One region of the Micromonospora sp. II genome, then DNA from elsewhere that is predicted to be linked to it. Evidence: riboswitches for the same ligand, from Rfam matches in the RefSeq annotation. Region 1 holds a riboswitch; each other region holds the start of a gene.
The links. Region 1 has a riboswitch for cobalamin ahead of A8711_RS17255 (magnesium chelatase subunit D family protein). Riboswitches for the same ligand answer to the same signal wherever they lie in the genome.
Positions count from the first base shown of each region.

Region 2: linked by a shared signal. The riboswitch ahead of A8711_RS12640 (prenyltransferase/squalene oxidase repeat-containing protein) and the one ahead of A8711_RS17255 (magnesium chelatase subunit D family protein) in region 1 are both predicted to bind cobalamin.
Region 3: linked by a shared signal. The riboswitch ahead of metE (5-methyltetrahydropteroyltriglutamate--homocysteine S-methyltransferase) and the one ahead of A8711_RS17255 (magnesium chelatase subunit D family protein) in region 1 are both predicted to bind cobalamin.

Region 1 is NZ_LYXF01000031.1:28,691-31,992, reverse strand. Features, by position in the region: gene A8711_RS17255 (magnesium chelatase subunit D family protein) at 1-1,369, opposite strand, end outside; cobalamin riboswitch at 1,416-1,560, opposite strand; gene A8711_RS17250 (bifunctional cobalt-precorrin-7 (C(5))-methyltransferase/cobalt-precorrin-6B (C(15))-methyltransferase) at 1,615-2,823, shown strand; gene A8711_RS17245 (cobalt-precorrin-4/precorrin-4 C(11)-methyltransferase) at 2,820-3,302, shown strand, end outside.
Region 2 is NZ_LYXF01000024.1:152,400-155,701, reverse strand. Features, by position in the region: gene A8711_RS12645 (hypothetical protein) at 1-620, opposite strand, end outside; gene A8711_RS12640 (prenyltransferase/squalene oxidase repeat-containing protein) at 617-2,071, opposite strand; cobalamin riboswitch at 2,207-2,344, opposite strand; gene A8711_RS12635 (hypothetical protein) at 2,430-2,882, opposite strand; gene A8711_RS12630 (peptidase) at 2,951-3,302, opposite strand, start outside.
Region 3 is NZ_LYXF01000024.1:144,449-147,750, forward strand. Features, by position in the region: gene A8711_RS12610 (beta-1,3-glucanase family protein) at 1-997, shown strand, start outside; cobalamin riboswitch at 1,109-1,328, shown strand; gene metE (5-methyltetrahydropteroyltriglutamate--homocysteine S-methyltransferase) at 1,444-3,302, shown strand, end outside.

The DNA of each region.
Region 1 (3,302 bases):
CGAGGCCGCGACCGCCGGTCAAGCCACCCCGGGAATGCTGATGCGGCGCCGCCGCGGTGATGGTGCCCGGCAGGTGCAGCCGGCCGTCGCCGGACGTGCGCCGCCGCTGCCCGGCGACACGGCCCTGCGGTGTTCGTGCCCGGGACCGCCGGCCGGCCTGACCGTCGCCGGTTCCTTTCACGACCAGCAAGCGGGCACGTGCGGGCTCGCCCGCGGATGCCATCGATGTGGCGGCCTGCCGTTCGGGCTCCGGTACGGGCGGGCTCTCGCCGGGAGAGCCGGGCACGTCCCCGGCCGATCCGTCGTGCCCGGTGTCGTCGGGCAGACCGCCGCCGGGACCGTCGGGTCCGGGGTCGGGGTCGTTGTGGCCGAGTAGGTCGTCCAGGCGGTCCTGGTCCAGGCCGGGCTCGTCGAAGGGGTTGCGGCGGCGGCGGTGCGGCAGCGCGAGACGGGCGGCGATGCGGATGTCCTCGAGTGTCACTCGCGTACGTCCCCGCCAGGCCGCGTGCGCCGCGGCGGCGCGAGCGGTGACGAGGTCCGCACGCAGGCCGTCCACGTCGAACGCGGCGCACAGCTCGGCGATCCTGGTCAGCGTCTCGTCGTCGAGCACGACACCGGCCAGCGAGCGCCGGGCGGCGGCCAGCCGGGTGCGCAGGGCTTCCTGCTCGCCGGCCCAGCGTGTGGCGAAGCCCTCCGGGTCGGCGTCGAATGCGAGCCGGCGGCGGACCGCCTGCACCCGCAGGACGGGGTCACGCGGGGCGGCGACCTCGACCGTCAGGCCGAACCGGTCGAGCAGCTGCGGGCGCAGTTCGCCCTCCTCCGGGTTCATCGTGCCGATCAACACGAACCGGGAGGCATGCTCGACCGAGACACCGTCGCGTTCGACGCTGACCCGGCCGGTCGCCGCGGCGTCGAGCAGCAGGTCGACCAGGTGGTCCGGCAGCAGGTTGACCTCGTCGACGTACAGCAGGCCACGATGGGCCCGGGCCAGCAGGCCAGGCTCGAACGCGACGACGCCGTCTCGCAGCGCGGCATCGAGCTTCAGCGATCCGGTCACCCGGTCGTCGCCGGCTCCGACGGGTAGTTCGACGAGGCGTACCGGCCGTTCGACGACGGGCGTGGGCACGTCGAACGGCCCGTCGGGGCAGACCGCCGAGGGATCGTCCGGGTCGATGGAGAACCGGTCGCCCGCATAGACCCGTACCGCCGGGAGCACCTCGGCGAGGCCGCGCACGGTAGTGGTCTTGGCAGTGCCCTTCTCCCCGCGGATCAGGACACCGCCGATGAGCGGATCGATCGCGACCAGGGTGAGGGCGAGAGTCATGTCGTCGGCGCCGACGACGGCACAAAAGGGGTACTGCGCTGGCATGTAGGGCTCCCGCTCGATCTGCCATGGCGGTCCACGACGCGGCATGCGCCGTGGATCGGATCGAGGCCGGTCTTCGGACTTCCCAGGTCAATGCCTGGATCACCGCAGCGGGCCCTGTGCCGGATTCTCACCGGCTTCCCAGATTCTCCCCGCGACCACGGTCGTGGGGCACCTCGAACCTGTGCATCACCATAGACGCCCCGGTGGCCGGGGCAAGGGCCGGTGGGCGGCTAGGGTGCATCTCCATGGAGGAGCGGGTGACCGTGGTGGGGATCGGGGCTGACGGGTGGGTGGGTCTGCCGGAGCCGTCCCGGGCGCTGGTGCGGGCGGCCGCGACGCTGCTCGGCGGGCGGCGGCACCTCGAGGCGGTGCCGCCCGTCGACGGCCAGCAGCGCGTGGCGTGGCCGTCGCCGCTGCGGGACAATCTGCCAGGTGTGCTCGCCTCCGCGCGAGGGCCGGTTGTCGTGCTGGCCTCCGGCGACCCGCTCGTGTCGGGTATCGGCACGACGCTGCTGGACGTCCTGGGCCCGGAGCGCGTGACGATCGTGCCCGGGGTCTCCTCGGTAGCCCTCGCCCGAGCACGTCTCGGATGGCCGGCCGAGTCCGTCACCACGGTCAGCCTGGTCGGCCGGGACCTACGGCTGATCGTGCCTGCGCTCTCGGCCGGGCGCCGGCTGCTCGTGCTGTCCAGCGACGAGACGACACCCGCGGCCGTGGCCGCGGTGCTGACCGGGCTCGGTTGGGGGCAGTCCAGGCTGGTCGTGCTCGGTGACCTCGGTGCCGCCGGTGAGTCGTGTACCGCGACCACCGCGGCCGGGTGGGACCTGAACGACGTGCCGCGGTTGAACGTTCTCGCTGTCGAAGCTCGCGGTGCCGGTCCGGGCTGGGCCTCGGGCGGCGTGTTGCCCGACGACGCGTTCGAGCACGGCGGGCAGATCACCAAACGTGACCTGCGGGCCAGTGCCCTGGCCCGGCTCGCGCCCGCGCCCGGTCAGCTGCTGTGGGACGTCGGCGCCGGCAGCGGCTCGATCGGTGTGGAGTGGATGCGGGCCTGGCCGACGGCACGGACGATCGCGGTGGAGCCCCGCTCCGACCGGGCCGCGCTGGTGCACCGCAACGCCGCTGCCCTCGGCGTGCCGGGTCTGTGTCTGGTCGAGGGTTCGGCGCCCGGGGCCCTGTCCGGCCTGGACCGTCCCGACGCGGTGTTCGTCGGCGGCGGGGCCACCGTCCCCGGCGTGCTGGACACCTGCTGGGATGCGCTCGGCGCCGGTGGACGGCTCGTCGTGCACGGTGTCACCGCCGAGACCGAGGCGGTGCTGCTGAAGCAGCACAGCCGGCGCGGCGGTGAACTCGTCCGCCTGCACGTCGAACGCGCCGAACCGCTCGGCGGCTTCACCGGCTGGACGCCCGCACGGGCAGTCAGCCAGTGGTCCATCGTCAAGGGAGATTCATGACCGTCCATTTCGTCGGGGCCGGGCCCGGCGCCGCCGACCTGCTCACCCTCCGCGCGGTACGCCTGCTCGAGTCCGCCGACGTGTGCCTGTACCCGGGCACGTACCTCGACGCCGAGGTGCTGGAGCACTGCCGTGACGACGCCCGGCTGATCGACACCCAGCACCTCGACCTGGACCAGATCACCACGCACCTGGTCCAGGCACACGCCGACGGGTCCGAGGTCGTACGGCTGTGCTCCGGTGACCCGTCGCTGTACTCGGCGGTGCACGAGCAGGCACGCCGGCTCGACGCCGCCCGGGTCCCGTGGGACGTCACGCCCGGCGTGCCGGCCTATGCGGCTGCTGCCGCCGCCGTCGGCGCCGAGCTGACCGTCCCGGAGCTGGCCCAGTCGGTCGTGCTCACCCGCGCGCAGGCCCGGTCCACGGTCATGCCGTCGGGAGAGAAGCTCGCCGCGTTCGCCGCGACCGGCGCGACGCTC
Region 2 (3,302 bases), on a different contig from region 1:
GTGGGCTCGCCGGGCCGGCCACCGGCGACCGGCGGCGGTGCGACGGTTCCTCCCGCCGGTGGTGGCGCCGCCGGCTCACCGCCCGTGGGCGGCGGCGGCGGTGGTGGCGGTGGCGGTGGCGGGGCGGGGCGTTTCGGCGCGACGCCGGGACGGGGCGCGTCGTCGGCGTTGCGGTTGAGGGAGAACGACCAGCCCTCGAAGCTGCCGGCCGCCGGCTTGCGGTTGAGCACGCCCTTGTCGCTGTACGTCCAGCTGCCGCCGTTCGGGGCGTGCCAGTACGACCAGTAGGCGCTCGCAGGCGGGGTGTCGACGCACTTCTCCGTCGCGGCCGACGGCTTGCCGTCGATCCGGCAGATGAACCCCTCGCCCCAGCGCAGGGTTCCGGTGATCGGGAAGCCCGCGTTCTTGAGCGCCGCGAGGCCGGTGGCCTGGGTGCCCGACGCGCACCGCACCACCGTCCCGCCGCCGAGTTCGTTGAAGTCCACCACGACTGTGACCCCGGAGGCGTCCGGGCAGTAGCCGGCCGACCCGGCGGCCACCGCAGGACTGCCCGGTCCGATCGTGGTGCAGGCGGTGACCAGGGCGACGGCCAGCGCGGCACGGGCGGCGCGGAGGCTCATCCCGCCCGCCGTCGGCCGAGCACGAGCAGTGTCACTCCGCCACCGATCAGCAGCAGCGCGATCAGCAGGTAGCTACCGATCGCCACGCCGGTCGTCGGCAGCCCGCCCGGCCCGGACGCGGCCGGGGTCGTGATCGGCGGCGCGGCGGTGGCCGGCGCCGCGGTCGTAGGCGCGGGTGTCGCCGCAGGGCTGGTCACGCTCGGCGTCGGGCCGGCGGTGCCGGTCGGTGGAGGCGACGTGGTGAGCGTGGGAGACGCGGAGGGCGTGGACGGCGCGGTGGGCGAGGCCGTGCCGGTCGGGGTGGGAGTCGACGGGGGCGGCGGGTCGAGGCCGATCCGGCCCAGCGGGACCTGGGCCAGCCCGAGCAGGGCCTGCGCGGTGGCCCGGCGCCACTGGTCCCGGTCGGTGTCGGTGATCCCGGCCGCCGCGGCAGCCGTGAATCCGTCGGTGTTGTAGGCGATCGCGCCGGCGTCGGCGGAGGCCGCGCCACCGTTGCCCGCGGTGAGCTGCAGCGCGGCCAGGGCCGTCGCCGCCCGGGCGGCCTCGTCGTCGCGGCCGGCGGCGGCGAGGGCCTGCCCGGCCAGGCCGGTACTGTTGGAGTTCGCGCCGGTGGTGGGTCCCGAGCCGCCGAAGGAACCGTCGGCGTGCTGCTGGGTGACCAGCCAGTCGGCGCCCTTGCGGGCGGCGTCGCCGGCGCCCGTGGCGCCGTCCTCGGCGGCGGCCAGCAACGCCTGCACGGCCATCGCGGTCGAGTCGACGTCGAGGGTGGCGCCGGGCTGGTCGTCGCAGGACGGCGACGGCCCGTCGGCGGCGTCCGGGTAGAGCCGGAAGCCGCCCGCCGCGCACTGCTGCCGGATCAGGAAGTCCACCGGATCCTGTGGCAGGTCGCCGCTGCGGGCCAGGCCGAGCACGGCGAAGGACTGGTCGAAGGTGTTGCTGGCGTCCGGGCCGCTGTCGGCGGTGGTACGGCTGGTGATCCGTCCCCGCTGGTGCCCGGCGTCGGCCGTGGCGATCAGCGACAGGGTTTCCGCCCGCAGGTCGTAGCCGCCGAAGTCGGTGGGGTCCGCGTCGGCGGCGGCTGCGGCATAGAGCAGTTTGGCGGTGGCCCCGCCGTCGGTGAAGCCCTCGATGCCCCAGTCGTCGTAGCTGTTGTAGGACCGTACATGCTTTGCGACCTGCGCGGTTGCCGCCTGCCGGGTCTGCGCGTCGACGCCGGTGGCGGACAGCGCGACCAGACCGTCGATTGTCAGCCCCCAGTCCTCGGGGGTGAACGGTCCGGGCAGCGAACCGTTCTTGAACTCACCGGCCAGCCAGGACGCGGCGTCGCGGGCGGCGGTGACGTGGGCCGGGGCGGGTGCCGCGGCCACGGTGAGCGGGGCGCTGGTGATCGTGGCGAGAGTTGTCGCCGTGGCGATTCCGAGACCGATGGTGAGACGCCGGGACAGTGGCATCAGGGTGCCTTTCGCGGAGCGGTCGGTGAAAGCTCCGGGAAGCGCCCCGAGAAACGGACACCCCGCTCCGCGTGCTGCGGTGGGCGGGGTGGTCGGACCTCGGCGGCCCGGACTTCACCCTGTAGACCTCGACAGTGGAAGCCGCTCGTCCCGGGCGGGGCATTCCGGCTCGCGAAAGGGACTCTCGCTCACGGTTGCGGGTCAGCGCCGGCTTCGAACCGGCTTCCCCCCACACGGGACGTATGCAGTTGTGCCCGGCGCACCGGGTGCCGACACCGTACCGCCCGGGCGCGCGACGACGCCAGAGCAGCTGCCGGTACCCGGTGCGCCGCTGGTCACACCGTTCGCAGCCGACGGTTCAGGGAGCGGCGATGCTCGGCGGGGCGCCGGCGCCGAAGGACCAGCCCTCGACGCTGCCCGGCGCGGGGTTGTAGCCGGTCGCCCCCGACGTGCTGTAGGACCAGGAGCCGCCGCTGGACGCGTGCCAGTACGACCAGTACGCGGTGGCCGGCGGGGTGTTGACGCACGGCTCGGTCGCGGCGGTGGGCTTGCCGTTGATCCGGCAGACGAAGGCCAGGCCCCAGCGGGCGGTGCCGGTGACGGTGAAGCCGGCGGCCTGAAGCGCGGCCAGGCCGGTGGCCGGATCGCCCGGCGCACAGGCGACCTGGACGCCGCCGCCGAGCGCGGCGAAGTCGACGACCACAGTGACTCCCGAGGTGCCGACGCAGGCGGCGGCGTGCGCCGACCGGGGCGCGGGTTCGACTGCGGTCAGCGCGACGCCGGCCACGACGGCGGCCAGCAGGCCGGCCATCCAGGTGCGGGCGGTGGGACGGTGACGGAACACGGGTCCTCCTGTGATCGGGTGAGCGGCGAGGCGGTTCACGGGCAGGCGAGCGCCGGTGCGCCGGGGTCGGCGCCGGCTGCGGACAGACGGGCGTACCCGATCCCGGTGAGACCGAGGACGGCCTGGGCGGTGGCCCGGGGCGCGGTGGCCGGGTCGAAGCCGCCACCGTCGAAGTCGACGGCGCCCCGGTCCGCGGGCGCCCCGGCGCAGCCGACCTGGAGTCCGGCGAGGAACGCCCGGGACCGCGCCCAGGCCGGCAGCCGGTGACCGTCGCGCAGGGCCTGCGCGGCGAGGCCGGTGCTGTTGGCGTTCGGTGTGCCGGCCGCGTTGGCGAAGCCGCCGTCGGCACGCTGAACGGACACCAGCCAGCGCAGCCCGGCGGCGGCG
Region 3 (3,302 bases), on a different contig from region 1:
CATCCGGGCGCAGCCGGGCTGGGCCAACACCGTCCACACCCGCTCCGACGGGACCGTGCTGCGCGTCCTGGCCCCGGGGAAGGCGGCCGGGGCCGGCCTGCTGAGCACCACCTACCTGGACTCCTACATCGCCTCCGCGTGGAACGCGTACACCACGAAGACGCTGACCGTGGCGCCCTTCGCCGACCAGCCGGCCATCCGGTACTACGGCCGTACCTCGGGCAACACCATGACCTTCACAAACGGCAGCGGCCAGGTGGTCGCCTCCTTCAACCGGCCCTCCTCGGCCAGCGTCTGGGGATGCGACGGCGACCTGCCCGCGCCGAACGACCAGGTGGTCGGCCCGATCTCGCGCACGCTCTGCGCGGCCCTCAACCGAGGCACGCTCGGCACCATCGACACCCAGCCCAGCACGAACGCCGCCGACTTCTACCGCAGCAACCCCACCAACCAGTACGCCCGCCTGATCCACGCCAACATGACCGACGGTCGGGCGTACGCGTTCGCCTTCGACGACGTCGGCGGATTCGAGTCACTGGTGCACGACGGCGACCCCCGTTCGGCCGGACTGATCCTCAGCCCGTTCACCGGAGGTGGGGGCGGCAACCCGGCCACCGGGGTGCCCGTGGTCAGCAACTGGAACAACAAATGCATCGACGTGCCGAGCTCCAACTTCGTCGACCGCGCGCCGCTGCAGATGTGGAACTGCAACAACACCAACGCGCAGAAGTGGACGTTCAGCGGCACGGCGCTGAAGAGCCAGAACAACAAGTGCATGGACGTCGACGCCGGGTCCACCGCCAACGGGGCGGTGGTGCAGCTCTACACCTGCAACGGCACCGGCGCCCAGCAGTTCACCCTGAACTCGGCCGGGGACCTGGTCAACCTTCAGGCCGACAAGTGCGTCGACATCAAGGACCGGAACGGCAACGACGGCGCGAGGCTCCAGCTCTGGGACTGCACGGGCACGGCCGGCCAGAAGTGGCGCAAGGGCTGACCGGCCCTGCGACGGGGGGCGGGGGCGACCGCGAGTCGCTCCCGCCACCCGCCGCGACGGCTCGCCGTCCCGCAGGACGGACGCGCCGACCACGTCGGCTCACCGCCCCATACGATGGACAACGGTGCTGGTTCGCCGTGCCCGTGAAGGGTGTGGCGTCGTAAGAGGGAACCCGGTGTGAGTCCGGGACTGCCCCGCAGCGGTGAGTGGGAACGACAGCCGTCATCGAAGCACTGGACCGTGAGGTCTGGGAAGCGACGGCCAGTAGGTGACCGGGTGGATCCGGTCGCGCCCGCGAGTCCGAAGACCTGCCCGCACCGCGCGCACCGTCCGGTGTGCGCCGCCGACGGTCGCTCGGGACGGCCGGTGCGGAAGCCGGTACGCCGTCTGTACCCCTTCCCTCCCCGCCTCGATCGGCCTCGTGTGCTTCGAGGGAAGGGATCTCCATGAGTACCGCATTCGGTCAGAGCACCGTGCTGGGCTATCCGCGTATCGGGGGCAACCGGCAACTCAAGAGGGCCGTCGAGGCCTACTGGGCGGGCCGGATCGACGCCGAGGAGTTGGCGGCGACCTCTGCCGCGCTACGGGCGAAGGTGTGGCGGACGCTACGCGACGCGCGCCTGGACGCGATCCCGTCCAACACGTTCTCCTACTACGACCACGTGCTGGACACGGCCGTCGCCGTCGGCGCGATCCCGCGCCGGTTCGCCCGTCTCGGCCTCGGCGACCTCGGCACCTATTTCGCCATGGCCCGGGGCGTCGATGCCGAGCCGGCGCTCGAACTGACGAAGTGGTTCGACACCAACTACCACTATCTGGTTCCCGAGATCGGCTCCGACACCACCTTCGCGGCGAATCCCGACAAGGCGCTGCGCGAGTACCGCGAGGCCCGCGAGCTGGGAATCGACAGCCGCCCGGTGCTGGTCGGGCCGGCCACATTCCTGCTGCTGGCCAAGCCCACCGAGGCGGGCGGCGAACCGTTCGACCGGCTGACCGACCTGGTCGACGTGTACGCCAGCATCCTGCGATCCCTCGCCGCGGCGGGCGTGCGATGGGTGCAGCTGGACGAACCCGCCTACGTCGCCGACCGGAGCGCCGCCGAGATCGACGCGCTGCGGGAGGCGTACACCCGGCTCGGCGCGGTGGAACAGCGGCCGGCGATCTTCGTCGCCACCTATTTCGGCGAGCTCGGTGACGCGCTGCCCGCCCTGCTCGACACGCCGGTCGAAGCGGTCGGCGTGGATCTGGTGGCCGGGCCCGGCAACCTGCGGCGGCTGGCCGGTGCGGGACCGCTGCGCGGCAAGACGATCGTGGCCGGCCTCGTCGACGGCCGCAACGTCTGGCGTACCGACCTGCGGGCCGCCGTGGCGGCCGGTGCCGCCGTCACCGCCCTCGCCGACCACGTCGCCGTGTCCACCTCGTGCTCGCTGCTGCACGTGCCGGAGGACCTGTCCGCCGAGACCGCTCTCGACCCGGCGCTGCGTCAGCGGCTCGCCTTCGCCCGGCAGAAGGTCGATGAGGTCGTCCGGCTCGGCCGCGCGCTGCGCAACGGCACCACGTCCCTGCCCGAGCCGCTGCCGCCCACCCCTGCCGCCTGGCGCGACGACACCGTACGCGGTCGGCTCGCCGCGCTGCGCGCCACGGATCGGCAGCGCGGCGCGTACCCGGAGCGTGCGGCGGCACAGCAGGCCCGGCTGAACCTGCCGCCCCTCCCGACCACGACCATCGGATCGTTCCCGCAGACCGACGAGCTGCGCCGCGCGCGTGCCGAGCACCGGGCCGGGCGTCTCGACGACGCCGCCTACACGCAGCGGATGCGCGCCGAGGTCGAGCACGTCGTCCGGCTCCAGGAGCGGCTGGGCCTGGACGTGCTCGTGCACGGCGAGCCGGAACGAAACGACATGGTCCAGTACTTCGGCGAGCAGCTGGACGGGTTCGCCGCCACCGAACACGGCTGGGTCCAGTCCTACGGCTCCCGATGCGTGCGTCCGCCCGTCATCTACGGCGACGTGGCACGCAGGGCGCCGATGACCGTCAACTGGTCCACCTACGCGCAGTCGCTGACCGACCGGCCGGTCAAGGGCATGCTCACCGGCCCGGTCACGATCCTGGCCTGGTCGTTCGTCCGCAGCGACCAGCCACTGGCAGACACCGCGGACCAGGTCGCGCTCGCCCTGCGCGACGAGTGCCGTGATCTCGAGGCAGCCGGTATCCGGGTCATCCAGGTCGACGAGCCGGCGCTGCGTGAGACGCTGCCACTGCGCAGGGCGGACCAGAAGGCGTACCTGGACTGGGCAGTCGGGGC